2 regions of the Paenibacillus sp. P46E genome follow, and region 2 is predicted to be linked to the other one. Evidence: riboswitches for the same ligand, from Rfam matches in the RefSeq annotation. Region 2 holds a riboswitch; the other holds the start of a gene.
What was found. A riboswitch is a leader RNA that binds a small molecule or an ion and turns the genes downstream of it on or off. The one in region 2 is predicted to bind cyclic di-GMP.
Positions count from the first base shown of each region.

Region 1 (9,967 bases), 180 kb from region 2:
AGCCAGGATCAAACTCTCCAAATTGGTATTTAGAAAGAGCGATTGCTCATTTTGAAACATCTGACGAGAATAAAATATTCTCTATTTTTGGATCTCACTTGCGTGAAATCCCACTCACTCGTTGTTCAGTTTTCAAAGATCAAGCTCGTCGTCGGCGCCGATTATCTCGTCACCAGCAACTCTTATAATATATCACGTTTGGCCGAGTAATGCAAGCTTTTTTTTGAATTACTTATTTAGTCATTCGCATTTGCTTAGCAGTGCTCCAACAACGCTTACTTATAATACCCTATTGTCATATGAAAAAGCAACCCTTTTAAAAAAGAAAGATAACCCACTTAATTTTTAAGTGAGTTATCTTCAAGTCGAGCTTATATTCATGTCACTTCTACTTATATTAGTAGAACTTAGCTGCTGAGTATTTGCTTGCTACTTTAATCAATCCTGTAGCCTGGTTACTCTTGCCCAGTCCAGCATCGACTGTAGTATCAATAGTTACCCACTTGCCGTTAATCAAAACTTCATTCCAAGCGTGGTAGGAAGTCACATAGCTCGTGTTCCCCATTACCAGCTTAGCAGGTATACCTTGACTGCGAAGCATGGTTGCGAACAATGAGGCATAATCGTAGCAAATACCTTTTTTGGTGATGAGTGTATTATCATTGTTCGGAATATAATCTGTCGTAACCGTAGAGGCCAGAGTATAGTCATATTTCACATTGGAAACGATGAAGTCGTAGATTGCTTTCACCTTTTGTTCGTCGGTGGTCAAGCCCTCTGTCAACTGGGCGGCTTTGAGAACTGATTTATCGGAAGAACTCCACTTCACATTCTGTACAGAGCTCAAATATACGGCGTTAGCATTGTCCAGGCTCAGATCTACTGTTTCTGAAGAAACAACTTTGTATTTGTTGCCGGTAGTGTTCTCCAAAACCGAAACCTTGTAAGAGCCATTACCTTGCTGCAATGGAAAAGTTTCAGTTGGCTTCGATGCATATAGATTGTAAGTGTAGCTGTTATTGTCCTTGGTGATCATCAGCTTAATACGTTTGTCCTTCGGTACGTCATAAGATACTGCGATTACACCTTGGTTCAGCTGTGATGTATTTAACCAGCCTGTTTCCGTGCTGGCAGCTTCTGCCGAGCCTACTTGGACGGAAGTGACGACTACAAACAGTGTCAATAACATAAGATAGATCTTTTTCATGGATAAAACCCCTTTCGGTAGCTGGCTGCCATCCATTGAGGGAAGGCCCTTTAGCTTTGCGTCCCTACCTTTCGATAGGTTTGCCGTTATCGTATAAGCTTTATCTGTTCTCACTTCTAAAAGTGATCTACTAGATTCATATTAAGACTAAACAAAAAAAGCCTCTTCATTCGGTAGCTGGCTGCCATCCATTGAGGGAAGGCCCTTTAGCTTTGCGTCCCTACCTTTCGATAGGTTTGCCGTTATCGTGCTTAGCTTTTATAGTTATATACTACCATATTCATCTCTATATACAAGATCTAAATCACTAGATTCCCATTATTTATTGATAAAATTTTTACAATACCGGATTTTCGAGCCCCTGCTTGTCGAAATTAGGACAACTTAGCGTGGATAATCAGCCGATGGGTTGGATTAACCAATGGATCACAAGTAATTAGTGTGAGTATTTTGTCATCACCCCGGCCATTCAAGACGGAAACATCCGTAGGTTCAACAATCGAGATATCGTATACTACATAGCGGTAATCATGCCCACTTGTCTGTACGGATATGCTATCGCCGATCGCAACTTCATTCAATCTGTTAAAAAGCCGGCCGGCCGTTCTTGATCTGTGTGCTGCAATCGCAGCATTACCAACCTGCCCAATTGCAGCAGTCTCTTGCATATGAGCGGCAGCATGTTTCATATTGGCTTTGGTGGCGCCCTCCAGGATAGGGAGCTTCAGATTGATTTTATCGATCTGGATGATGCCTGTGATCTTCCCACCCAACCGGATTTCAGGGGATGGGGGTTCCGTCGCCTCCGCCTGATCCCCAGAGGATTCCTCTGCAAGAAGCTGGGTGACTTCGGCGTACTGCTTGCTCAGATCGGACGGCGGAGACGTTGAAGGCGCACTTTCACTAAATGCCTGTTCAGCTTCTTCCAGCAGCTTCTGCTGCTGCCAATCGTTGTACCACTCGTTAGCTTTGGGGTACAGCATAATCAGAATCCCGGCAAGAATAATAAGATAAGAGAACTTGCGCATGAACATCACCTCCGTAAGTTAGTTTGTGCAGCCCCTGGCAGAAAGGACTGTCCCCACATTTGAAGTAGACTTTTCAAAATACCCATTTCCGGCTTCCGAAAAAATTGATAATCACGGTTACACCGGTAACCAGCACTTTGGCAATCAGCACCTGAAGACCGAAGCGGTCTGTCAGCAAATGCATAAGCAGCACCGAAATGCCCAGCACCACGAGGTTAAGTACAATAAACCTAACCAGTTGCATCCGGTCAAAGCCGTTCTGACTCCCGCGGTTGTGGTCCTTAAAAGTCACTTTTTTATTCCATATAAAACTGTTGGCTGTACCGGTGCTGTATGAAATAATCTGTGCCGGTGTATTTACCATACCAAGCGAATGCAACAGGGTAAATACAGCGAAATCAATCAATGTATTCAGCAGGCCTACGGCATTGAATTTCAAAAACTGGACAAAGCCTGCATTCATTTTTTTATTTAACATAATCGCTTTCCTTCCGCATGTCCGCGCGCTCTACATCCCTATCTATGTCACCATAGCCCTTAGTCTCGCGCACGATATACAGCGGTCTATCCTTGGACTCATCATAAATCCGCCCGATATATTCGCCAATTACACCAAGCAGCATGAGCACAATACCGTTAAACAGCAGGTTGACGCCAACGATAGAAGCCCAGCCCGGGACGGTCCAAGAAGTGAAAACCCTTTGGAATAAAACAAAGAATAAATAAAGGAAGCTGGAGAAGGAAAGAAAAAAGCCAACATATGAGGCGATTTTCAGCGGTTTATGGGAAAAGGAGGTGATGCCGTCGAGCGCAAACCGGATCATTTTCTTCAGGGGGTATTTGGTTTCGCCGGCAAAACGCTCTTCACGGACGTATTCCACCATGGTCTGCCGGAAGCCCACCCAGCTTACCAGCCCTCGCACATAACGGTTCTTCTCCTTCAGACCGCGCAGCACATCGCATACTTTACGGTCAATCAAACGAAAATCCCCTGTATCTGTAGGAATATCCACACTTGTCATGCTGCTCAGCAAACGATAGAAGATCTTCGCAGTTGCTTTTTTGAAAAAAGTCTCTCCGTGGCGTTTGAGCCGCTTGGCATAAACAACATCATAGCCCTCTTTCCACTTCGCGATCATCTGCAAAATAACCTCTGGCGGATCCTGGAGGTCCGCATCAATAACCACGACCGCCTCGCCTTCAGCATAATCCATCCCCGCCGTGATCGCTACCTGATGGCCAAAGTTGCGTGAGAAATCGATCAGCTTGACATGCTCATCTTGACGGCTGACTCCGCGCATAATCTCGGCTGTACGGTCCCGGCTTCCGTCGTTGACGAAGACCAGCTCGTAGGAATCGCCGCAACCGTCCATTACCTTTTTGAGACGCTCATACGTATGCTGAATGACTTCCTCCTCATTGAACATGGGGACAATTACACTATATCTGGCTTTCACCTTTGTTCCTCCTAAAAGTTTTGTGAGCCCATGCATCCATCCGAATCGCTTCGTTCAAAACTTGCTTCGGAAGCATAAACCTAGGTTTTGTCAGCATATGCTTCCAGATCGGCTCCATACAACACCGCCCATAGAAGCATATGCCTAGTTATTTACTATATTAATCAAAAGATATAAAGCTGCTTCACACACATTGCTAGACCACTAGAATACCCAGGAAGGGAACCAGCGCAGCATAACGTCCACATACTCTTTACTGACCTGCATACCAGACAGTACGGGATAAAACAATACAAAGAGCAATGCGGCACCGGCCACATAGGCATAACGCATGTAGCGGGCTTCGGGGTATTTGCTGTCGAACAGCTTCATGATATATACAATGGCAAGAATCATGAACGGAACCATCGCAAAATAGTGGTAAAGGAATGTCTCACGCGGCACCAGCATCCACGGTACATACTGCGAGAAGAACCCGATCCAGATCATGTACAGGTTCTTGTCCTTGCGCTTCACTGTAAACCAGACCGCAGCCAGCATAGCAAAGACTCCGGTCCACCAGATCAGCGGATTCCCCATCGTGACAATACTGCTGACCTGGCCTTCGGGCAGGCCTTCTCCCCCACTGAAGAACCATACCGGCCGCTTCATGAATGGCCACTCCCACCAGGAAGAAGCGAACGGATGGGTGGCAACAAGCTGGCTGTGGTAATCATACATATTCTTCTGAGCTTGGATCAGGCCTTTGAAGGTGTAGCCATCCGCCGAGACGGACAGTACAGGGATAAAGGACAGGCTATAGATGATGCCAGGAATAATTACAAAGAACAACAGACAGCTAAGCAGGGTAATGATAGTATTCTTCCAGAATGACCCAACAGCAGTGTGGCAGGCGGCTTTCAACTCCTGGTCCCCTACTCTACCCTCAGACAGCAAGCGCCCCGCCGCTTTATATTCTCTATAGCGTTCAAACAAGCCAAGCGCCAGCATAATAGCGAGTCCGGCTCCTCCATAGATTACGATCCATTTGGAGGCAACGCCGATTCCGAAGAACAGACCCGACCAGAATAGCGGGACCAGCGTCTGGCGCAGCGGTACACGATAGAAGTTCATTGTGAAATACCGCTGCATGAAATAGAACATCAACATAATGAAGAATACGCCGTAGACATCGATCGTTGAGATGCGCGTCTGGGTGAAGTGCATGAAATCGAGTGCGAACAGTCCGGCGGCAAGTGCGGCGTAGAGACTCTTTTTGAAGAGCCTCAGGGCCATTATATAGATCAGCGGCAGCATTGCGATCCCAAAAAGGGTACCGATGATCCGCCAGCCAAACGGATTGACGCCGAACAGTTCCATCCCGACCGAGATCAGCAGCTTGCCAAGTGGCGGGTGGGTATTCTCATAAGGAACAATACCATGGGCATACTCATAGGCCGTACGGGCATGATAGATTTCATCAAAGTAGGTGCTGTTCATGAATCCGGAGTTTTCCGGAATAATCGATTGTTCGTCAAACAGGTTGGACGGCTGGCCTCTCTTGGCAGCAGCACCATCAGGTGTAACGCTTGCTACCGGAAGCGGTGTTTTGCCTCCTCCTTGTTCATAAAAGGCCATCTCATTCAAAGTGAAGCCTGGCGATGTGACGGTCAGTTTCACATATCTTGCCGCTACGTTCAAAGGCTGGCTTTTCCAAATGAATACATTACCGACATCTTCGTTGACATCCAGCGGGCTGTTCCAGACATCCGGCGATTCGCTGAACTCCAGCTTGAATTTGCCGGTTCCGACACCGCCGAATATATTCACACGTTCCAGCTGCCTGCTCTGGCCAAGGTCTACATAAAAGCTCTCGCCGCTGGCTGCCGGTTCCCACAGGGTTTCCGGGGCTTTGGTAGAGCCCAGATGAAACAAGGCCAGCGCCGCATATACAGCGGTAATGCCCAGCATCCAGATCCAGTCTTTACGCTGCAGCTTAAACCTGCCGGCTCTAACGCTCTTCGCCAGCGGACGGATTCCCTCAGCAAGTTCGATATCGGCATCATACTTCTCTGATGGAGTGGCGGGTGATGCGAGCTCCTTGATATTTTTACGGACATATACGGAATAACCTACGTACAGCATATATAACGCTAAAGCGATATTGGCAATTGCTGTCACCAGCACAATTCCGTCTGAAGGCGGGTTATTGCCGGCATTCAGATGGGCCAATGTATACCCTACATTAAGATACTGTGTCAAAGTAAAGCCGAGGAACAGGGTCAGGAACCGCCGGTCCCGGCTCTCGATATAGGTGAATAAACAAAGGATTAAAGCCGGGTACATGTAACGTTCATGCATTTTGGTACCGAACACGAACACGACTATGATCAGAACCATACCGATGAAGAAGGACTTCGACAGGTCTTTGCGGTCTTTTAGGAAAGAGTAATACGCTGCAAGGGCAACGGCCACCAGGATGAAAATGAACCCCCAGGCACGGTAGGTAATCCCAAGCCACATGGAATCAATCGAAGCCCACATGGGATCGGTCAGCGCATATAGATTAAAGGCGTTCACCGTGGAATAAGGATAGGAGGATAAGGTTCCCTTATAAAGGTCGATAAGTCCTCCGAGTCCGCCATTATTCCAGAAGAATGGAGCGGCCAGTACGGCAAAGATGCCAAGACCGTAAAGGGCACCGACCGCCAGCTGCTTCCACGCACGGTGATGATAGAAAGCAAATAGCAGAACAGGCGTGAATATTAGTGCCTGTGGTTTAATCAGCGTGGCCAGAGCAAAAAAGATAGCCGAACGCACAAATCCTTGTTCCGAGGCACACAGAATACTGAGCAGCAGGAACACTAAAAAGAATGAGTCCGCTTGCCCCCACGCAGCAGAATCCATCAGTACAGCCGGATTGAACAGGAACAGCAGCATCAGACCGATAGACACACCAGAACCAAGCTTCTTGCGGCCTGCGCGATAGATCAGCCAGCCCAGTATCAAGTCGGAAACGATTGCCGGCAGCTTAAAGAGCAGATTTTCTCCTCCGGAGCCATGTGCAAATCCGAACAGCCCGCGAATGAGGCTAAGCACATACAATATGTACAGATATCCAGGAGGATAATCGGCGAAATATCCTTTTTCATAGAACTTGCCTGGCCCCAGGTCCACAAGACGCTGACCCCAGGCGATAAAGGTATTCATGTCATTTTGGTATCCTTGTGCGGTTAATCCGATCCAGATCCGCAGGATCAATGCTGCGCCAAAGACAACATAGAGCCATCTGGTATAGATAACATCCGGCTGCTTCAGAAGCCGGTCACTGCGGAATGCCCTGTTATAGAAGAAAGCGAAAAAGACGCTAAATACCGCCGACAGTAAAAGAAGCTTGGCAGGCGATACTTTGTGCGGTGTCTCAGCAGCTTTGCCGCTTCCATTCTGGGCTGCCGCCGCTCCGCTGTCAAGCGAGATGACACTGGCTCCTCCAGGAGCGGCATCTACCTGTTCTACTGACAGATCATCAAAGTAAGCCTTGCCTTGGATCAGACTGGCATAGCCGCCCAGGGCCGCACCGATGCCCAGCTCTTTTTGCCCGGGACCTGTTTGGCCGTAGAACTCAAGATACTGCCAATCTCCAGCCGTATCCTTGGTAGCGGGGTAACCGCCTCCGATGCCTACCGGAAAAATGTTCGCACCAAGGCCCTCGCCTGCGGTGCTGACGATTTTGACATAACCGGAGATCTTATAGTAGCTGTTAGCCGATACAGCAATCGTCTGTACCCATTTGAGGTGATTGGGCTCCAGATTCTCAATAACTGCTGCCTTGTTACCGGAATGGACATCCTCAGACTGCACTGAGAGCAGCCCGGAGTTGTCCCCCGCGATCCACATATCCTTGGTCCAGCCCGAAGGAGCCCCCTCTTCTCCATCCTCGAAGCCCGGATTCTGCAATAAATTGCCTGCTGCATGAATGCTTGTTACAGGGAGAATGAACAATAACAGCATTAAAAGCATCATTGCGGCCGCGCGTGTACTCTTGATCATCGTTCCAACCTCACCTCGTCAATGTTAATCCAGCCGTTCCCGCCGGTTATGTAAATCTCCGCCTGCTCACCTTGCTTAAGGGAAGCATCCGGAAGTACAACAGAGTGATATTCATCCCCTGCAGTCAGTTCTGTTTCCGCACGTACAGCGCCATCCACCCGAATGCCGATCCTTCCACCGGAACCTCCGGCGCTTACCATGGCGGCAAGCTTGTAGATACCTGTCTTGTTGGCAGTAAAGGTCTGCAGGATGTCTTTGTCAGAACCTATATCCAGGTAAGCATGGCTTGCTCCCGAGTAAGGATTATTGTGAGCAACACCTGTCCCCGCTGAAAAGTTCCAGCTTGCGGCCCCCTCTTCAAATCCTCCATTTGGAACCTCTGCCTGCACTCCTTCTACATCAGCAGCATTCATACCTTCCGTATGGTTATAAATAAGCACGCTGTAATTCGTGAAACGGGTAATTGTGTAACCTCCATTCACAGCGGGCACAGGCTCATCTTCCCCATAGACATACGCCTTCTGCCCCGGCTGCGCGTCCGGAGCGCCAAATTTGTACCGGCCAAATGAAGCGACCCTCTGAAACGCATCTCCGGGATTGATGTATTTGACGGAATCCAGAAAATCATGCGGATTGATCTTCTCATAAAAGAGCACAAAGATATAGGGCATATTGACCTTATCCGTGACATAGACATTACCGCTGGTTGCTTCTGAAGCATACTGGATAGCCTCCCCCAATGAGTCATAAAAGGCTGGACCGATGTTCTTGGGGAACTCACGAAAATAAGCGTTTGTAAAAAAGCCGAACATTACAGCAAATGCCAAAACCGCTACTATACCGGCAGGCTTAAGTTTCTGATAGAGCCAGAATGCTGCTGCAGTAACCAGCATAATCAGCGGGTAGAAAATAATATTAATCCGGTTGATGTTCACATCTGTGATCAGGGCCATCAGAACGGCAATGCCCAGCCAGAGCAGCACGACGATATTCCCAAGCCCTTCGCGTCCGCGCTGGTAGAACTCATACATCAGGATGAAAAGCCCAAGCAGAGCAAAGGGCAGCGCAATCGGATAAGCATAACCGTATGGAGATATGGAATTCCAGGGCAGCCCGTCACTCCCGCTGCGCATAAGCCGGAGAAATGAACTAAAGTTACCGGATGCCGTCTGCAGGAGCTGTCCGCTGAATACAGAGGAAATCTGCTCCACCCGGGGCATCGTTAATTTGGGAATCGTGAAGAGCTTCATTCCAATCTCTTGAAGCCCATAATGATTAATTACTATAAATAATAGTATAGGCACAGCAAGGAGCACAAACAGAATACCGTTCCAGCCTAACGTCCGGAATTTCAAAGCTCTACTATACAATAGAAGAAATGCCGCACAGATAGCAAATACCGGTACAAAAAAGTAGGCTGTACCGTATGCATACAACGAGATTGCCAGGATGACGGTGAAGACGTAAGTCCACTTAGGATTCTGAAATGATCTTAGCAGACAATAGACGGCAATCAGGATCAATGTAGGGAACAAATTCGATTCAAGCGCCCATCTGGACATCATAATATGCCAGGGGTTGATGGCGATAAAGAACATGGCGAAAATGCCTGCAGCCCTGGATGGAAAAAGTCTCTTCATACATAAATAGAAAAAAATCATGCCAAAAAGACCCATCACCAAACTAAGCGCCCTTACCGACAGCGGTGTCAGTCCAAAGAGCCAAATGAAAGGCATGGATAAATAAGCATACAGTGCGTTCTGTCCGCTGCCCCAGGCGATGAGGTGAACGGGAAGGTGGACACCGTTGCGGTCAATCCCATAATGAAGGATCGCATAAGCATCATAACCGATGGATGCCTCATCCTGATTAAGTCCTGAAGGAATAGAGCCGAGATAAACTGACCTAACAATGGCACCCAGTAGAAACAGTACGAGCGGCCACGGATTGTCTTTGCAGGACCGGAATGTTTTTTGGAAAAAGCCTGACAATAGGATCACCTCTTCAACAATATAATCGAAATGCCAGCTCAAGAAAAGACCATATCAGAGGTTGTCCTGAAGTTACCCCCCAATAAGAGAAAACGGCCCCTTCTTCAATAGAAGGGACCGCTGAAACAGAAACCTGCATGTTCTGATTTATATAAGCTACATAATAGACTTAGCCCTGGCTGCCGATCAGAAGGTAACGCAGAACGATCAGAACAGCAAGCACCCACATCATCCAGTGGATGTCGTATTTCTTTT
Region 1 covers NZ_LVYZ01000002.1:100-10,066, forward strand. The annotation lists partial or broken rRNA gene A3849_RS01370 (16S ribosomal RNA) at 1-24, opposite strand, end outside; gene A3849_RS01375 (transglutaminase-like domain-containing protein) at 398-1,207, opposite strand; cyclic di-GMP riboswitch class I at 1,221-1,302, opposite strand; cyclic di-GMP riboswitch class I at 1,377-1,458, opposite strand; gene A3849_RS01380 (class D sortase) at 1,582-2,235, opposite strand; gene A3849_RS01385 (GtrA family protein) at 2,309-2,713, opposite strand; gene A3849_RS01390 (glycosyltransferase family 2 protein) at 2,703-3,692, opposite strand; gene A3849_RS01395 (glycosyltransferase family 39 protein) at 3,897-7,721, opposite strand; gene A3849_RS01400 (phospholipid carrier-dependent glycosyltransferase) at 7,718-9,712, opposite strand; gene A3849_RS01405 (NCS2 family permease) at 9,882-9,967, opposite strand, start outside.
Region 1: linked by a shared signal. The riboswitch ahead of A3849_RS01375 (transglutaminase-like domain-containing protein) and the one ahead of A3849_RS02185 (fibronectin type III domain-containing protein) in region 2 are both predicted to bind cyclic di-GMP.

Region 2 (17,902 bases):
TTACCCACCGCATCATAGGTGTAGGCCAGCTCTGTCTCGCCGCCATTCAGTATCTTGAGCAGCTGATATAAGGCATCGTAAACATAGCTCCGTGTTCCGTTCTCGTCGGTCATGCTGATACGGTTGCCTACTTCATCGTAACCATAGAGAATCCGGTCTCCAGTCTCCAGCACCTTCACTTCAGTCAGTGCATTTTGCGGGTTATACGTGTATCGTGTCTTATTCCCCAGCGGATCTGTCATCGCTTGCTTGTTGAGTGCCAGATCATAAATATACTGAGTCATCTGATTGGCTGCGTCTGTTACAGCTCTTAACAAGCTGAAAGCCCCGTACTCGTATTGTGTAACCTTGCCCCGGCTGTCCTTCATAGAAAGCTTATTCCCTACCCGGTCATATTCATAAGTTACACTGCTGCCCGAAGGGTCAGTCACTTTTAACAAATCGCCTGCAGAATCGTAAGCATACTTGGTCACATTGCCCAGCGCGTCAGTCTCCTGCACCACATGTCCGAGCACATCATACGCATAGCTGAAGGTAAGCTCTTGTCCTGTACCGTTTGCTGCCGTCTCCGGATCTTGAACAGCAACCAATTGATTAGCCAGATTATAAGTAAATGCCGTCCCGTATCGATCCTTATCGGAGCTCTCCGCTGCATATCCTTTGGCATCCATGCGTTTAATGATATTACCATTCGCATCATAAATATTCTGCGTGATTACAGCGTCATAGGGATCACGAGTCAGTACAAGCCGGTTAAGCTTGTCATACGTGTACGTCATCTTATCACCCTTGCTGTTGATATCAGCCGTCTTATTGCCGCCTAGATCATATTCAACAGAGAATACATTCCCGGCTGCATCCGTCGTACTTACAAGACGGTTCAACGCATCATAGACATACTGGGTGATATTGTTCTGTTCATCCCGGACGGCCGTCCGGTTACTGACCTCATCATAGCTGAACTGCTTGTACACATCTTTACCATTGTATTTACTGATAATTTTGTCTACACGGCTTAACAGGTCATAGGTGTAGGTTACCGTAAAGAGATTCCGGTTCACCTGATCTTCGGCAAGATAGCCATATGCGCCCGGCTGGATCTCTTTCACCTTATTTCCCATAACATCATAGACATATCCGGTGATCTGATCGATTTTACCCGGATACTCCGGATCTTTCAGATTGGCCAGATTCGGGAGATCGGCTGAAGTATCGATATCCTGCTCATCCAACAGACGAATTTGCTTAACTACACGATTCTGAAGGTCGTATTCATACTTTACAATGTCATCGCCCGAGGAATCCCGCAATTTAACCACTTTCAGCAGATTGCCATTCTTATCGTATTCGCTCTTCGAGTAGAATCCGCTGTTATCCGCTGCAGTCATGAGCATATTATTGTCGTAATACGTATACGTATTTTCCAGATAATATGAGCTGTCCTTTGAGCTAACGAGTTTTTTCTTGACCAGATTGCCCGCAGCATCATAGCTGTATGTCTCTACGGAGTAAATATTGTTCTTACTGGAATCAAGCTCAATTGGGGCTCTCTTTTCAACCAGCCTGTCCGCAGCGTCGTATTTCAGTAGTGTGATACTTCCGCGCTTATCCTTCTCAGAGACAAGATTGCCTTTCAAATCATATTTGTATTCGACGGTATTTCCGTATACATCTTTGATTGACGTTTCTTTACCAAATGCGTTATAGCTGAACAGAGTTGCCCGGCCCAGCTGATCTGTCTGGGAGATCTTTCTTCCCAGCTTATCGTAGGTATACTGTATGCTGCTGCTGTCAGCAAACACTGCCTTGCTCAAGGTTCCGTCCGCCTGGTAAGCATACGTAGTCGGGTTGCCTCTTGCATCCGTCTGCTTGGTAACCTGGCCAAGGACGTTATATTCATACGTTGTGCTGTTCCCTATTGCGTCGGTCTCCTTTACCAGCTGGTCCAGGCCGTCATAGCTGTAGACCGTGCCTTTGGATGCAGCCAGGCTGCCTTTGTATTGAAGACCGTCCGTTGCCTTAATTACCCGGCCTTTCGCATCGTAACCTGTGTAGTTAACCCCGCTTCCGTCCGGAGATATGACCGCCGTCTGACGATTCATATTATCATACGTATAGACGGTGGCCGGAAGAGCGGACAGCAACGCAGGCTGGTCTTTATCTTCCAGGTACTGGTTAGGGGCAATCTCCCGGGTCAGGTTGCCCATAGCATCATACACGTACCGGGTTGTGGCGGTGCCGCCACCGGCGGCCGGCGCACTCTTGCGGATGATACGGTTCAGCTCATCATAATCATACCGGTAGGTACTTCCGAGCGGGTCTGTCTCCGCTGACATGTTCCCTGCAAGATCATACTTATACAGGGTAGTCCCGCCGGCTGGATCCGTCTTCTTGACCTGATTCATATCATAGTCATATTCATAGAGCGTTATATGACCGTTCGCATCCGTCTCACTGACCAGCTTATCCGCTTTGTTATATTGGAGCAGGGTTGACGAGAGCAGCCGCTCCGGATAGACAGAATCAAATTTAGCTCCGGCATAATAGCTTGAACTGATGTCCCCCGTCTTTATCAGTAATGACTTTTTGACAAGCCGCATCCGGTCATCGTACTCAAACCGGGTCACCTCATTGCTGTCTGCGCTCACCTTGTTCTGCTCGGTAATCAGATTTCCGGCAAGGTCATACTCCCGCTTCATCTCCCGGTCAAGCGGTCCGCTAACCTTAATCAGCTGTCCGGCTTTGTCATAAACATTCTCAATACGGTCGCCAGCACTTGTCCGGCTGATTTCTTTTCCGCTGCTTTTTTCGGCGCAATACAGGAAGGTCTCTTCGCTGATCGGCTGTCCGGCCTCATTAAAGGCAGTGCTGGTAAGTCTGTAATAATCCTTGCCCGCATCAGAGCGGATGTATTCTTTCGTTTCTGTCACATTTCCGGCTGCATCATAGGTGTAGTAGTTGGAATTGCCCAACTGATCCTGCTCCTCCAGCAGCTCGCCCTTACCGGAATAGCGGAACGTTTCGGTGGTTCCGTCCGGATACTCTTTTAGATAAGGCGTACCGAATACCGTATTATATACCTTAGTGGTTCGCCCTGCCTTGTCAGTCATGATTGTATACATATCCCCGGCAAGATCATACTCATAAGTCTCATGCGTACCATCGGCATAACGGGTCTGCTTCAGGTTGCCTCGTAGATCATAATCATAAGTAGTAGTTCTGCCCAGAGCATCCGTCTCCGCAAGCACATGGCCTGAACCATCGTAGCTCATCTGCTTCGTGAACAGCTTCGTGCCGTTTCCGCTGTTCAACTGTGCCGTTTGAGCTGATATTACAGCTACCGGGTTGTCCAGCACATCATACTGGTAGATTATGCCGACGGATAATTCCGGGTGCCCGGCATTATAGCCTTCACCGTCCACATCTTTGCTTACCAGCTCGCTGTTATCCGCATACTCTGTATAACCGATAACCTCCCGGTTTTTACCATCGAAGGAGCTTGTCTTCACCAGACGGTTCAGCGCATCATATTCATTCTCTGTGCCCGGTGCAATCTCCATAGACTTACTGAAATAACGGGGATCAACGGTCTTCATCAGGTTATCCTCGGCATCATAAGCATACCGGGTTATATCCCCCAGCGGATCAATCTGCTCAACCGTCCGGCCCATTCCGTCAAAGGTAAAGGTAGTGGTTGATTCTACCCCCTGAATCAGGGTTGTCTCGGCAGTCCGGTTACCGACCTTATCATACTGATAGGATGTTCTCTGCACAGCCTGTCCATTAAACGGCGCTACCTTCGTAACCATCTGGTTGCGGTAATCATAGGTATAGGTAGTCGTATTATAGCTTTGCCCGTCAAATTGCTGCTGTGAGAGCATATTCCCTTCGTAATCATAGGTCATCTTCTCTTCGGTAGTTCCGTGGACCACAGTTGCACCATTACCCGCAATCTCCTTAAGCGAGGTGGTCTCCCGAGTGACCCTATTGTCAAAATCATATTCGGTTGTACTGGTCCGCAGCAGGCTGCCGTCATTTTCGCCGTATTCAATAGCCTTGGTCTGGTTTCCATTGGCATCATATTCATAATGAATATGCCCTGACTGTGAATCATCAATAGCCGGGTATTCATCTGTCAGCTGTCCGATATTGTCATAGGCGTAGGTAACCCTTGAGGAATCGCGGTTTACTCCCCCTGTAAACTTACCTTCCGTATTCTTAATAACATTGCCTACAGCATCATACGACGTTGTGGAGTAATAATAATCCGTGGAACCCTCCTCATATAGTTTTTTGAGCGTATTCCTTCCAAGTTCATCATAGGTATACTCGGTAATTTTGCCCCCCGGTTCCTTCTGCATCATGATTTGATCATCAGCATTGTACGTGGTTGTCGTCTGATTGCCGAGCGGGTCCGTTACCCGTGTATTCCTGTCCAGATGATCGTACTCGAAATGAGTAGTATTGTTCCTTCCGTCAGTCGCGCTCATTTGATTGCCCACATAGTCGTAAGTATATAAACTTGTATAATAAGTGCTCTTGTCAGGAGTAACCTCCTGCTTAATCAGCTGTTCCAAAATGTCATAATAATAATTCTGTGTATACCCCGCTTCATCTGTAATGGACAATACGGTTGTACGGCTATCCGCATTTAACCGGTAGCTGAGCGTCGTAGTTCCCTTCGCTACCTTATCGCTTTCGTAAGCTGTTTTCTTGATTAGGCGCTGGCTGCTGTCGTACTCATAGCGGGTGCTGTTTCCGTTGGAATCCGTTTCTTTGGTCAGATTCTCGAAGGCATCATATTCCATGGCGGAAAGCGTGTGCCAGGCTCCCTGATTGAGTATGCTGCTCTTAACCAGCGTCCCTTCAATATCGTATTCATACAGGAAGCTGTTATTGTTCAGGTCCGTAAATTGTATTCTAAAGTTGGCATACGGATTGTCCTCATACCGGTATTCCATCGCTCGGTCATTGCCGAGTGTCTTTCGGGTCACGCGGTAAAGTGCGTCATATTGATAGGAGGTCTTAATGCCCTTAGGATCGGTCTCAAAGACCAGATTCCCCGTATTCATATCATAAGCGTACGTTTTGGCATTTTCTTTGCCGTTCCAGTACTGATATTCCTTGGTCAGATAAGCGCCTTGAGTATCCGTGCCGTTGGCATCACGCCCGTATTCGTAATAAGTAACGACATCCTTATCACTGTGCACCGTAGTCTTAATAAGATTGCCGTAGCTGTCATAGGTATGCTCTGTAATTTCCCAAGGATGATTCGGATCGCTATTCGATTTCATTTCCTTGGTCACATTGCCCTTGTCGTCTACCGTATAATTGATTTGACTGGTTGTGTCCGCATCCTGTTTCCAGGTTTTTTTCGTCAGTGCCTGAAATTTGCTGTAGTCATAGGAATACACCACCATATGCTCATCATTCAACGGATTTCCCAGACTGTCCCGCGCTGCCTCCGGTCCGACATAGTTAAGCAAATTACCATACTCGTCATAATGGAAGTTTTTAATTTTTCTCAGCGGATCGCCAGTGGATTTGCCGTCAACAACCGCGTAATCCTCCGTTACTTCCTTCTTCACCAGTTTCATTTCATCGCGCTCATTAGTAATTACCTGCCGATGGTCTTTTCCGAACTTTTCCGTTGCCATCAGGTCCTGCTTGCCGTTATATGTATATGTAGTTGTACTGCCTCCGGAATCGGTGATCTTGGTATAGTAGCGGTACGTATCTTTTAAATAGCTGTCATCGTTTGCTTTGTAGCCGGTTGTCCCGAACCCGTCCGCCTCATTAGTATAGGTGTAGGTTAGCTTTGACTTCACTTCTGCGGTGAACTTGTCCAGAAAATTAGCGGCAGCCGCATTATACCCCTTCTTTACCAAATCCTGCTGTTCAAAAATCTTTCTGATTTGCATACTGCCTTCATTCAGCCGTTTGGTGTAGGTATTATAAACATACCTGTACACATGATTGGTAGCAGCCTCACTGATCTGAACAAGATTCTCGTAGCGGTTATATACGGAATATTTCGTACCGTTATTGTAAGTAAACCCAAGATCCGGCTGTTCATACCACAGATGATATTTTATTTTTTGATCGGTACCGAACACACGCTGCAGGCGGGTCCGTATGACATGCTTGGAAGCCGAGACGAGTACGGCAGACTTGTCATAGATAATGGACTGGTTACCCGGTAAATGAACCACGACCTGGAATTTGTTCTTCAAATCCCCCGAATCGGTACTATTGGGATTTTGCGATGCCTGATAATAATCATCAGCCCCGTAGCTGTCCGCTGTAATCGGCCCTACGGTCAGCGAATGGTCCTCTACATAATCAAGAGTCACGACCCGCCCTACGGTATCAATGATTTTTGAGATCAGCCGTTTTGTAATGGCCTGACCATCCGTCGTATAGCTTAAAGTTGAATATTCAAACTGAATGGTGTTACCGTAGCGGTCGACAATGCCAAGAATTCTGCCGTCCTCGGCAAAATAAGTCTTCTTCCCCGCTTTATCCGACATGACATATTTGGAGACTCCGTCAGCCTGGCTGTTCTTAAATTCAGCGGATTCCTTGACCACAACGTCTTTAATCGTCTGGCCCTCAGGATAGTAGACTGGCACTCCGTTCTCTCTAAATTCTGCAAGGGTATAAATATCCCCGCTGTCCGTATGCAGAAATTTATAGCTGGTGCCGTCACTGTTTTTACGGATTTCCATCTCAGGAAAAGAGAATCTCATCCCGATGCCAAGATTGTAACGGTCTTCATCGAAGGAAGAGGTTGTGGCATCAGAGTACACGTAATCTACCCAGGCTCCATCAACGTATTTCACCTTCATCTCTTGAACGTTGGCGGTCTGATTCTTATAGATCCGTTTTAATTCCAGATCCAGGCCATTCCGGCCCGGCAGCACATAATCCGTCTGTACAATCGATAGTGAACCGCTCTGCGGACTGATCTCTTCCTCGGTCCTGTTGGTTCTCAGATAGGCCGGGGACAGCATCGTATCATACTGCTGCTTGGGGCCTACCAGATTATTTAGCCGTTCCTGCAAAGTTTCAGCATGTGCTGAAGGAAGAAATACTAAGAAAATTAAAGAAAAGAATAAGAATATACGAATGAATATTTTCAAAAACTGCACCCCCGGCAGAATTAAACTGGATAATAGATTGCTATTGTTTGTATTTCAGAACATAAAACTCAGCCAGAATGGCCTCATCTGACAAGCCCGCCTTCATTCTCTCAATGACAGTCTCCGGTGACTGGTTGACCTTCTGCGCCATGACAAAGGCTCTGGTCACCTCTGCCTCATCAAATTTACCTGGCTGTACATACTTCTCAAGCTGTTCGGCTGTCACCTGAATCCGGGGAAGCTGCTCCGGGTTCTGCAGGATATTCAGCTCAACGCAGACGTTGCTCCAGCTTGCGGCGGCAAGCCGTTTTGACACAATCTCGTCTACACTCTTTCCTGACACAAAAGAAATCCGGTCGGCGATCATAATGTCATCGGATTGCAGCTCACTGGAACTCATCAGGGCATCCAGATCCTTCATATCAAAAGACCGCGGCTGAAAAGGCTCGTGCTTCTTTTGATAATCCTTGAAAATCTCCTCCCAGCCGGCACCTGATTTTTTCTGCTTGAGCAGATTCTCCAAATCACTTTTCAGTCCATAATTCTGGTATAAGTAGTCATACGTAATTTCTACATTCTGCAGAGAATAACCCAGAGAAATCAGACGATCCAGCTCTTCCTTATAAACCTTTTGCACACGGAGTCCGGCAATGAACTGGTTATAGTTCTGATTCCCCGTATCCGGCGCGGCTGTTTCCGAGGCACCTTTATCTTCGCTCTCCTGATTAACCGCAGTCGCAGCCACACTGACGGATTTGCTCAGCTGTTGTGGATTCACTGTATCAGCCTGAGACTGTAACTTACGCTCTTCATTCGGCTGCTGAATCACTTTGTCATAGGCGAAAACAGCAGTCTGCAGCACAAATACACAAATAAGAGTGAAGATAATGATTTTCGTGCGTTTACTTCTTTGCTTCATTGGTATAGTTCCTCCATTAGCGATGGTTGGGATCAATAGACTCCATTTCCTGGCGTAGGTGCTCCGCCGGATTCACCGGCTTCACACTTTCCGCTCCGGGAACGGGAACATCAGGTAGTACAGCGGCTTCCTGTTTATCATTTGGTGCAGCTAAGGCAGTTTTCCCGGCGGCAACACTTCCGGTATCCTTATTCTTAACCAAGTTATTTTGCAGCTTGTCGAGCATATCCTGTTCTAGCTTGTCCAAGGTAATCCATTCCTTATTGCCAAGCTCTATCTTCTTCAATTCTCTTGTTTGCTCATACTTGTCTTTATCCTTGCGGTATTCCTGCAGATCGAGGTTAAGCTGGATATCAAGCAGGTATTCATTCAAGACAGCCTGATAGGAACCGAAGTCATCCTTCAATTCCAGCATAAAGGCGACCGCCTTCTTCTCTTCAAATAGCTGTTGAAGATTCTGATAGGCCGCACGCTGCTCCTGCTTCTTATCCTCCCCTGCCTGATTATCCTCCCCCGGCCGGACAGGCGCGGCAGACGGCTTGAGAGATACTGCTTCATTACCGCTGACCATTTCGTCCAGCTGGAACATTACCCGTTCAACAAGCATTCTGGCTTCCGTGATTTGATCGTCTGTAAATCCTTCTGTCTCCAGCTGCTGTATGAATTCCGCATCCAAGCCGGACTCAGCCATCAGACTGCTCCGCCTCTGCATTTGTTCCTTCAGCTTGCTTGAAGATACCTTTTCCAGGGAATTCGTGACCTCATTCCAGTCCAGGCCTGTCTTCCTAAGCTTGAGAATTTTATTGACCGGGACCCCTGTTGTATTAGATATCTCCGCAGCCGTTTCCCGGTCATCCGCTGTCAGGGTCATCTCGAATTTAGGATGAGGTATAAAGTTGACCGCTATTTCCGTCAAGAGGGCTATGCCGACAAAGACCGCTATGAGCCTGCTAGGTAGTTTTCGTGCCACGTTTGGTGCCTCCTAAAGAGTAATTCTCTATTCTGCCTTTACTTTGATCGTTGCTGTACCATTAATCTTGCCTCTTAGCAGGATGGTCGTCACCTCTCCAGACCACGACGTTCCCGGAACCACATTCTGGTTCACCTTAAACGTAATTTTACCCGGAGAGTAGGCAACATTCAGATTAGAACCTTCAATGGTGCCTGAGGTGATCAGATCCTTTTTAGGGGTGAAGTCGAATAAATCATAGACCTCCAGCTGATCGGGATCGTACGTGATAACGAAGGTCAATTCGCTGAAGTCCTGCACATTAGAGGCAATCAGCGATAAATCCAAGATTTTATCATTCTCCAGCTGCACGGTATAATCCGGATTGGTTGTGCTCTGTTGGATAGACGGACTCCAAACGGTAACACCGGTAAGGTTCTTGGCTCTCACACGGTAGGTATGCACAGTGCCGGATGGCAAACTGCCATGGATGTACGTAGTTTGTTCACCGGTATCCACAGAGACGCCATCGATTTCAAGCTCATAATCCGTTGCCCCCTCCACTTTATCCCAGTGAAGCTCTATCGATGTGTCTTTGGCATTCGCCTGTACTTTGGAAGGCGTATTCGGCAAATCCGGTAGGGTGGACAGAGAAATCACAGCGACCCAATCCGCAACCCCCTTGGAGTCCTTCAGCCTGATTTTATACGTATGGAATTCATTCGCAGCAAGACCCGAATGCTGAAAAATCGTGTCTTTCCCGTTATCCTGGATGACACCGTCGACTTCAATATCATAGCGGGCGTCCGGAGCCACTGTATCCCAGGAGAGCATGATTGATTTGTTCGTAACCACTGCTACAACGTTGGTCAGGGACATGGCGCTTGTTCCTTTAGGCATGGTAGACATTGTGACTGGTTTGGACCACTCACTGTAACCGCTGATATTTCTGGCGCGGATGCGGTAGACATGCTTGGAATCCGACGTCAGCTGATCGTGTACAAAGGAATTACTTGTTACACTCACAACTTTGCTTCCATCCATTTCAATCTCGTAATTGTCTGTGTGCGGTACCAGATACCATACTGCATTAATTTGCGAATCCGTTGATGTGGTAATGATATTGGAAGGAACGCTTGGCTTTTCGGGAAGTGTTGTGACGTCAACGGGGGCGCTCCACGGGCTTTTCCCGCCAATATTCTTGGCTCTCACCCTGTAGGTATGTCCGCTTAAGGCGTCCAGGCCTTCATGTGTATACTTGACCTTGTCGCCATTCTCCACAATCAGGCCATCCACTTCAATTTCATATCCGGTTGCCCCGTCCATACTGTCCCAGCTCACGGAAACGGAATGAATAGCAGGGCTGGCATTCATCCGTGTCGGAGTCTGCGGCGGAACTGGCAATGTCTTTTTGGTAAACACACTGCTCCAGTCGCTTGTCCCGCCTGTATTTCCCGCTCTAACCCGGAATTTATATTCGGTGAGAGGCTGTAGTCCCATGAAGGTGAAGGCATTAACATTACCCACATTTTTAACGCTGCCGTCCAGCTCAACCTCATAGTAGGTAGCCCTTGCTGTGAGATTCCAGTTCAACGAAATTTCCGTCTGGGTGGATGTAGCTGCCAGCTCGTCAGGGCTTTCAGGCGGGTTGGGCAGAGTTTGCCGGGTAAACGCAGTTCCCCAGTTCCCCGTTCCGCCAGCATTGATAATTCTCACTCTATAACTGTGCTGAGTAACCGGTGACAAGCCGGTATGCTCGTAAGTTGTTGACAAGCCGTTGTTGATCACAGCTCCGTCAGCCTCAATATCGTAACGGAGCGCGCCTGGAACCTTGGGCCAGGAAATCTTGATAGATTGCTGATGCAGTTCAGCCGTAAGCGAGGCCGGCGGAGCCGCCAGAGCTGTTCCTGTAATGTTAGCGCTAAATGCTGTTTCGACCCCTTGATTATTCTGCGCCTTACCCGACAGTGCATAGCTGCTGCCGGGTGTTAAGCCTTTGATAAGAACGGTTTTGCTCCCAGGAGTAATCCAGACCGGTGCACTCCCGAGTGTTCCATCAGCATTGATATACTGCGAGCCCAGACGGAGCACATATTTAGTGCCTCCCGGATTTTGATCTGTAATTCCAGCTTTGAGTGTTGTCTCCGTTGATTGCTGCACTGTCAAAACGGGGACCTGTGCTTTGGTATACTGGAGCTGTTCGAAGGCGGCAATATTGCCAATCTTGTCTCTGGCCTCCAGCTTTACGTTATATGCCGTATTGGGCAGCAGAGCTGTACTCGTATAAGACGAGTTCGCCGTCCACCCGCTGCCCAGTGAACCAATGGTTATCCTGTAGGGCGCAGGGTCAAGTCCTGAAGTGCTATCCGCAGCACTTTCAGTTGCCGTGATTGTTGTTTCTGTTGAAGAAATATTTTTGCTGACGAAATTCGGGGGTGTTTGGTCAACCTGGAAATTGACCGTCTGTGTAATCGGATTGGCCCAATGGTCTGTCAGCTCAAAGGTTATTGTATGCATGCCCTGCGATAATCCCGAGAACGATAGGCTGCTGAACGTCATAATCTGGCCGCTTATCGTATTAGTGACACTCTGTGTATCCCTGGGAGTCCCCTCCGTGTCAAGGTAATACTTCCCGGTAAGCGTATAGCCGTTAGCGTCGGACACTGAGATCTTCGGAATCAACGAAGAGCCTGCGGCGCCAAAAATCTGGTTCTGCACCGGAGCAACAACCGACATGGCCGGTGCCGCGTTGGCATTGATCATATTTGTCAGCTCATACAGATTAGAGGAAAAGGCAGTGGAAATATTGCTGAACACTCCATTGTTGGAAGTGTACAGCGGAATATATGCCCCTTGATAGCTACTGTCAGATACAACCGAAGTGACGATGTTGTCTGTTTTAAGCTTGTTAATCTCCATACTCATTGAAATCGCATCGCCTGGTGTATCGTAGTGTGTTCCTTCCTTGTAATCCACATCTGTCACCAGGATAATGAATTTTTTGGAAAGCTGCTGATAAGTCATTCTTCTAGCCTCTTCCAAACCGTCAACCGCCGATTCAGGACTGTCTCCTCCGCCCCCAACACTCACTCCCCCCAGCGCATTCTTAAAAGCGTTGGGGTCTGCGAACCAACCGTAGTTACTCGTAGAGTCCAGTCCATCTTCATATATATCCTTAAAGGTAACCAGTCCTAATCTGGCACTAATGTTATTACTGCTAAGAACATCGACGAAAGTATTAATATTTTGCTTGACATTATCGATTACGGATCCCATCGAACCTGTCGTATCAATAACAAATACGATGTCCGCTTTCCTCTCCTGAAGCGCGTACGCCGTACCGCCAAGCATAGGCGTAAATAAATTGCCTTGGATCAGTACCAGCAACGCAAGAAATAAGATTATTACTCTGCGCAGTCCTGTCTTCATTCGATATCCTCCCGGCCTAAACAGCGGTTTAATTAATGGTGTATGTTATTTTTGAATAATTTTTTGTTTTGGCCATCATGCGTACAATGTTCATCGTGGTCTGATCTGCACCACTGATTTTGTAGACAATCTTACCGGGTACAAAGCTGACCACCGTAACATTCGTCCCTTCGATCATTCCCTCAGTCAGCTCCACTTTGGAGGTGAGGGCACAGAGGTCCAGGACTTCCAGCTCAGCTGCGTTGTAGGTTACAATTGCGCTTCTCTCCGTTACACCAGCTTTCTGCGGAATGACCATCACAAAGTTAAATTGGGTGTCCTTTTCAACGTTGATCGTTAACTCAGGGGTAGTAATTTTTTTTACCATTCCGGTATATTCACTCTTCCCCCCTAGATTGCTCGAACGGACCCTGTATGTGTGCATTGTGTTTGGAGTCAGCTTGTCGTGAGTGTATGTCGTAGTGTTGATCCCGCTGATTACGACTCCGTCGATTTCCAGATCGTAGCTGGCGGCATCACCTGCAGCTGACCAGGATAACTTAATGGCAGTTGTGGTCGCTTCAGCCAGCAGATCAGTCGGCATGGCCGGCGGGGTCACCCCCGTCACCAGAACAGACCAGTCGCTCCATGCACTGACAACGAGATCATTCTTGGCGCGAACACGATATTTATGCTCTGTATTAGGCAGCAGACCTTTATGTTCATACATTGTACTTGAACCGCTGTCCCTCAGTTCTCCATCCACTTCCACCTCATAAGCGGTTGCTCCGGTTACCGGGTCCCAGGATAAATCAATTTTGGTGCTGGCGGCTTGAATCTTTATATTCCCTGGAACTCCCAGAAGTGTGGATTGAGTAACAGGTTCACTCCATTCTCCGGGCACGGTGCCGAACTTGGCTCTAACCCGGTACACATGCCAGGAATAGGGTTCCAGATCCAAATGTTCATATGAATTCTGGGCAACATTCGTTATGATGCTTCCATCAACAAACACATCGTAGCCGGTTGCTCCGTTCACCTTAGCCCAGGAAAGCCCGATGGATGTCGCACGGGAGACTGCTTTCAGCTCCATTGGCTTTTCCAGTGTAGTTTGTCTGGTTAATAGGCTGCTCCATGCTCCCACACCGCCGGAATTTCTGGCCCGTATTCTGTAGGTATGCTCTGAGAATGGTTTGAGGTTCTCATGTAAATACGTCGTTTGCATTCCTGTAGAGATTACTCTGCCGTCCACTTCCAGATCATATCCTAGGGCTCCAGTCACTCGATCCCAGGTTAATTCAATGCTTGTACTGGTCACGGTTGTCAAAATATTCCCCGGGACACCCGGGCGGGTCGTCATCACGATAAGTTCGGACCACTCCCCGCTGACCGCCGTATTTCTTGCCCGTACCCGGTAGGCATGTTCAGAGTTCAACGGCAGATGAGTGTGGACATAGCTTGTGCCGGTCCCTGTATCGACTGGTACCCCGTCCACTTCAAGCTCATAACCGGCTGCGCCCGGTACAGGTTCCCAGGTGAGTGTAATTTCACTGCTGGACACTTCACCGCTTAGTCCCTTTGGAATCCCTGGGAGCGTAATAACATTGATCTTATCGCTCCACTTGCTGATACCGTCTTTGCTTATGGCCTGAATCCGGTATTCATGGCTGCTGTTGCTTTGAAGCTGTGTGTGAAAGAAATACAGGTTCGAAATATTCTCAAAGAGCTGCCCGTCTGCCTCAAGATTGTATGACTCTGCACCGGAGACCGCATCCCACTGGAGACGAATGGAATCGGCGGAAGAGGTTCCTTTTAAATGCTTAGGCGTATCGATAACCGTAGACTTGACCAGCAGGCTGCTCCATTGCCCCGGACCGCTGCTGTTGCGTGCGCGCACCCGGAAGGTTTTCTGCATATTAGGGTTCAGATTCTTTTCTGCATAAGCAGTTACATCCCCGACATTCACAATGGAGTTATTAACTTCCACTTCATAGCTTGCCGCGCCAGTCACCTTGCTCCATTTTAAGGTAATAGCATCGCTGGTTGATTCCAAAGTAATATCCTTGGGAACCTCCGGAAGTGTCCAGTAGTCAACCAGCGGGGACCATGGCCCCTTCATATCACCGCTGATGGCACGAATCCGGTAACTATGCATGGTGCCCGGCTCCAAGTTATCGTATATATATCTCTCACTAGGGTTAATTACAGTGATCTTAGAATCGAACTCCAGCTCGTACCCGTCGGCGTTAAAGACAGGAAGCCATGCAAGTGCAAGCTCCGTTTCGGTCGAACTGGCTGAAATATCCGCTGAGCCAAAAGGCTCAAGCTGATAGCGGGGGACAATCTCTCTAGCTTGCTGCTCACTTTTCCAGAAGAGCACCGCTTGCGGATTCCCTTTTGCATTCATATATTCTACTTGCAGGTCATATGGCATGCCTGCCTCCAGTTGTATTGTCCCGGACAGCTTTCCTTGCTCCGTATCAGCAAGCAGCTGATGATTAACCCATACACGGGCACTGCCTTGCGCATTGATCTCAAATTGATAGGTGCCGGAATATCTGGGCTCCACTTGTCCTGTCCATCGGACTGAGAATTCATTGTCTTCAAAACCGGAGATTGACCTTAGCGGGTTTGTGCCCATATTCACATTGTCATCCATGCGGATAATTTGATTCCCGGAGAAATCAGCATTGCTGTAATACTCTGCTTTTAAGCCATATAAGGAGTATTTCAACAGCGTAGCTCCGCTGTCTTCATTGCCGGTGATTATTATGGGCATCCGGTTGGCTGTCATGTTGCCGCCTACGGCAAACACTCCGCCCGTCTGAATCTGCAGGTGATTATTGACGCTGATATTGTCTCTGACAAAAAGATCGCCGCGGGCGATGTTGATATTAGCCGTCTGATTGTTGGAGATGATCTCCCCGATTGCCGCTTCCTGAGCGATATCCATTTGAACTTCGGTATTAATATCCAATTGATTCATAACAATAAGTTCATTGGCCTTCACACTTAATTTCCCGCTGTTGTAGGTCAGTCTCTTTACAAATAATTGTCTGGATACCTCTACCTGCGAATCCTGATTCAAGTGCACCGTTCCGTTGATCCATAGATTTCCCAGAACCTCGTTATCGCCCGGAGAAGAATTCACATGAATCCGCAGAGCGGCATTCGCATTGAGGTCCGAGTTCACGATCAGCGTTCCGTAGACTTGAAGGTCTAAGCTCCGGTTGGTATTGATGCCGTCAATAATCAGAACGACAGGCTTCTCAGGACTTCCAAACGTTGCACCGTAGTCCAAATTTAGCTGCCCCGATTTAACAATAGTCAATGGTGTTGAACTACCTGCGATAACCTGCTGAATGCCCTCAATATCGTTTCTAGGTGCCGGTATGGCTGTCTGCTTCAGCATATCCATCAGTTGATTGACTTTATCGGATTTAACCGACATATAACGGGAGATTTCTTCGTCCAAACCGTCCACCTGCAAATAAGCCGGGGTATTATGTTCGTTCATCATTTTTCCGGAGATAATCACTTTATCTCCCTGTACTTTATTCGCTATGTATGGTGTCGCTATCTTTGGTTTGGTCAGCGCTTTTTCCTTCGGCCGGACTGGAGTAATACTCAAGCAGTTGATCACTGTCCCGGAATCTGCTCCTGATCCTTGACTTAAGGTCAATTTCCCATCTGTCACGACAACCGTTTTCTTCACCGTTGCATGCTGCCCTGCATCCAGCTCCATTCCATCTAAAAAAAGGAATCCTTCCACGTTCAGTGAATTCGTACTCTTATAGACCGAATCTCCCACCGTAACGCTTACCTCGTAGCTCCCGCTCTCCAGCTGAAATCCCCATTCACCGCCAGAATGGAATTGAATAAGATTATCCACACCCGGATCTCCATAAGTGCTGCTGGTCGCTGTCGCATCTGTGTGATCCGTATTCCAGCCGTATACATATCCGTTACGGCTGCTCATAACCTCTCCGTTATCGGGCAGGTAACCGGGCACTGGCTGCGCAGATGACGGCTGAAAGCTAACATTAATCACGTCACCTCCCGCCGCAGATTCCCCAAGGGCTTGCCCCATACTTGGAGCAAACAATGAATACAGCATTAGAAAGCACACAAACATAACCATAGATTTTCTTTGCATAGTTATCCTCCATCATGTCAGCTGAAAAACTTAAATAGGCACGTATACCTAAAAAAAACACGCAAAAAGACCACTTGAAAAAGCGGCCCGGCTGCCAATCCTCCAACATCTGCGGGATGTGAAGAGATAAGGCCCGTGGCTTTGCGTCCCAGACTTTCGTACAGGTTTGCCTTTGTAGTTCTAATGGTCTTTCTACGGAATTAACAATACACAACTTCAAATACAATCAATTCTCCGCTTGGAAATGATACCCTATAATCAATAAAGTAGATATTGTCGATATTGTGAATATTCCCAATTATATTATTTAATTGCAATTTAAGTTAAATGATGTATAAAACATACTCTACATAATTTCAGAATAGCTCTGGAATATAACAATAGCCTTACCCTTTTAATTCTCGCGGAATTATTTCAGGAGTCTCGGAGAAAACCATGAAACGATGCGCGTTTTGTCCGATATCAGTTGCCCATCTTGTCCATAAGGAAGAAGATGGTTAGAAGTTCAACCTTCCCAATAAAAAAACGCAGCCCCCCGATACATCGGAAAGCCGCGCCATGATTGAGTTGTTAAGGATGCTGGTGAAGGGAATTGAACCCCCGGCCTACGCATTACGAGTGCGTTGCTCTACCCCTGAGCTACACCAGCTTAAAGCTTTTTTTCTGTCAAACAAAATACATTATACCCCCTCTGGGGAAAAACGCAACCCATTCTTTCACAATGCTGGGCCCGTGATTTCTGCAGGGCCGCGCTGCGGAGGGGAATCGAGTCCCTCAAAGTTATCCCAGCATTCCCCGTCTGCGGAAGTAATCCAGTGCCAGCCTTGCACTCTCCAGAGAGGAGGAAGCAAAGACTTCCTGCTCCACAATATAGTGCCGGATACCAGCGTCATCCGCAGCTTTGAAGACACTCTCGAAGTCCACCTGGCCCTTTCCAAGATCGGCTTCTTCATGGCCCGCACCAAAATCCTTGATGTGGACCAGCGGAACGCGCCCGGCGTAACGGGATACATATTCTGCCGGTATGGCACCGCCTACATGCACCCAACCCAAATCAAACTCAGCCAACATATGCTCAGCCGGAATCCGCTCCAACCAGATGTCGATCACAGCCTGCCCGTTGACCTGCTTGAACTCAAAGTCATGGTTATGATAGCCGTACTTCAGTCCCGCCGCCCGCACAAGTTCAGAAGCCTTTTCAAAGAAAGGCACCAGTGCAAGCACATCGTCCAGTGCCGGATGCTGCGGAAGCGGCGCTGAAGGCGTAATGATATATTCCAGCCCCACCTCCCGGGCATATTCAATCTCTCTGGATAACGCCGATTGCA
Region 2 covers NZ_LVYZ01000002.1:172,366-190,267, forward strand. The annotation lists gene A3849_RS02165 (RHS repeat-associated core domain-containing protein) at 1-7,142, opposite strand, end outside; gene A3849_RS02170 (hypothetical protein) at 7,183-8,061, opposite strand; gene A3849_RS02175 (hypothetical protein) at 8,078-9,031, opposite strand; gene A3849_RS02180 (fibronectin type III domain-containing protein) at 9,059-12,439, opposite strand; gene A3849_RS02185 (fibronectin type III domain-containing protein) at 12,468-16,574, opposite strand; cyclic di-GMP riboswitch class I at 16,653-16,755, opposite strand; tRNA gene A3849_RS02190 (tRNA-Thr) at 17,152-17,223, opposite strand; gene A3849_RS02195 (sugar phosphate isomerase/epimerase family protein) at 17,355-17,902, opposite strand, start outside.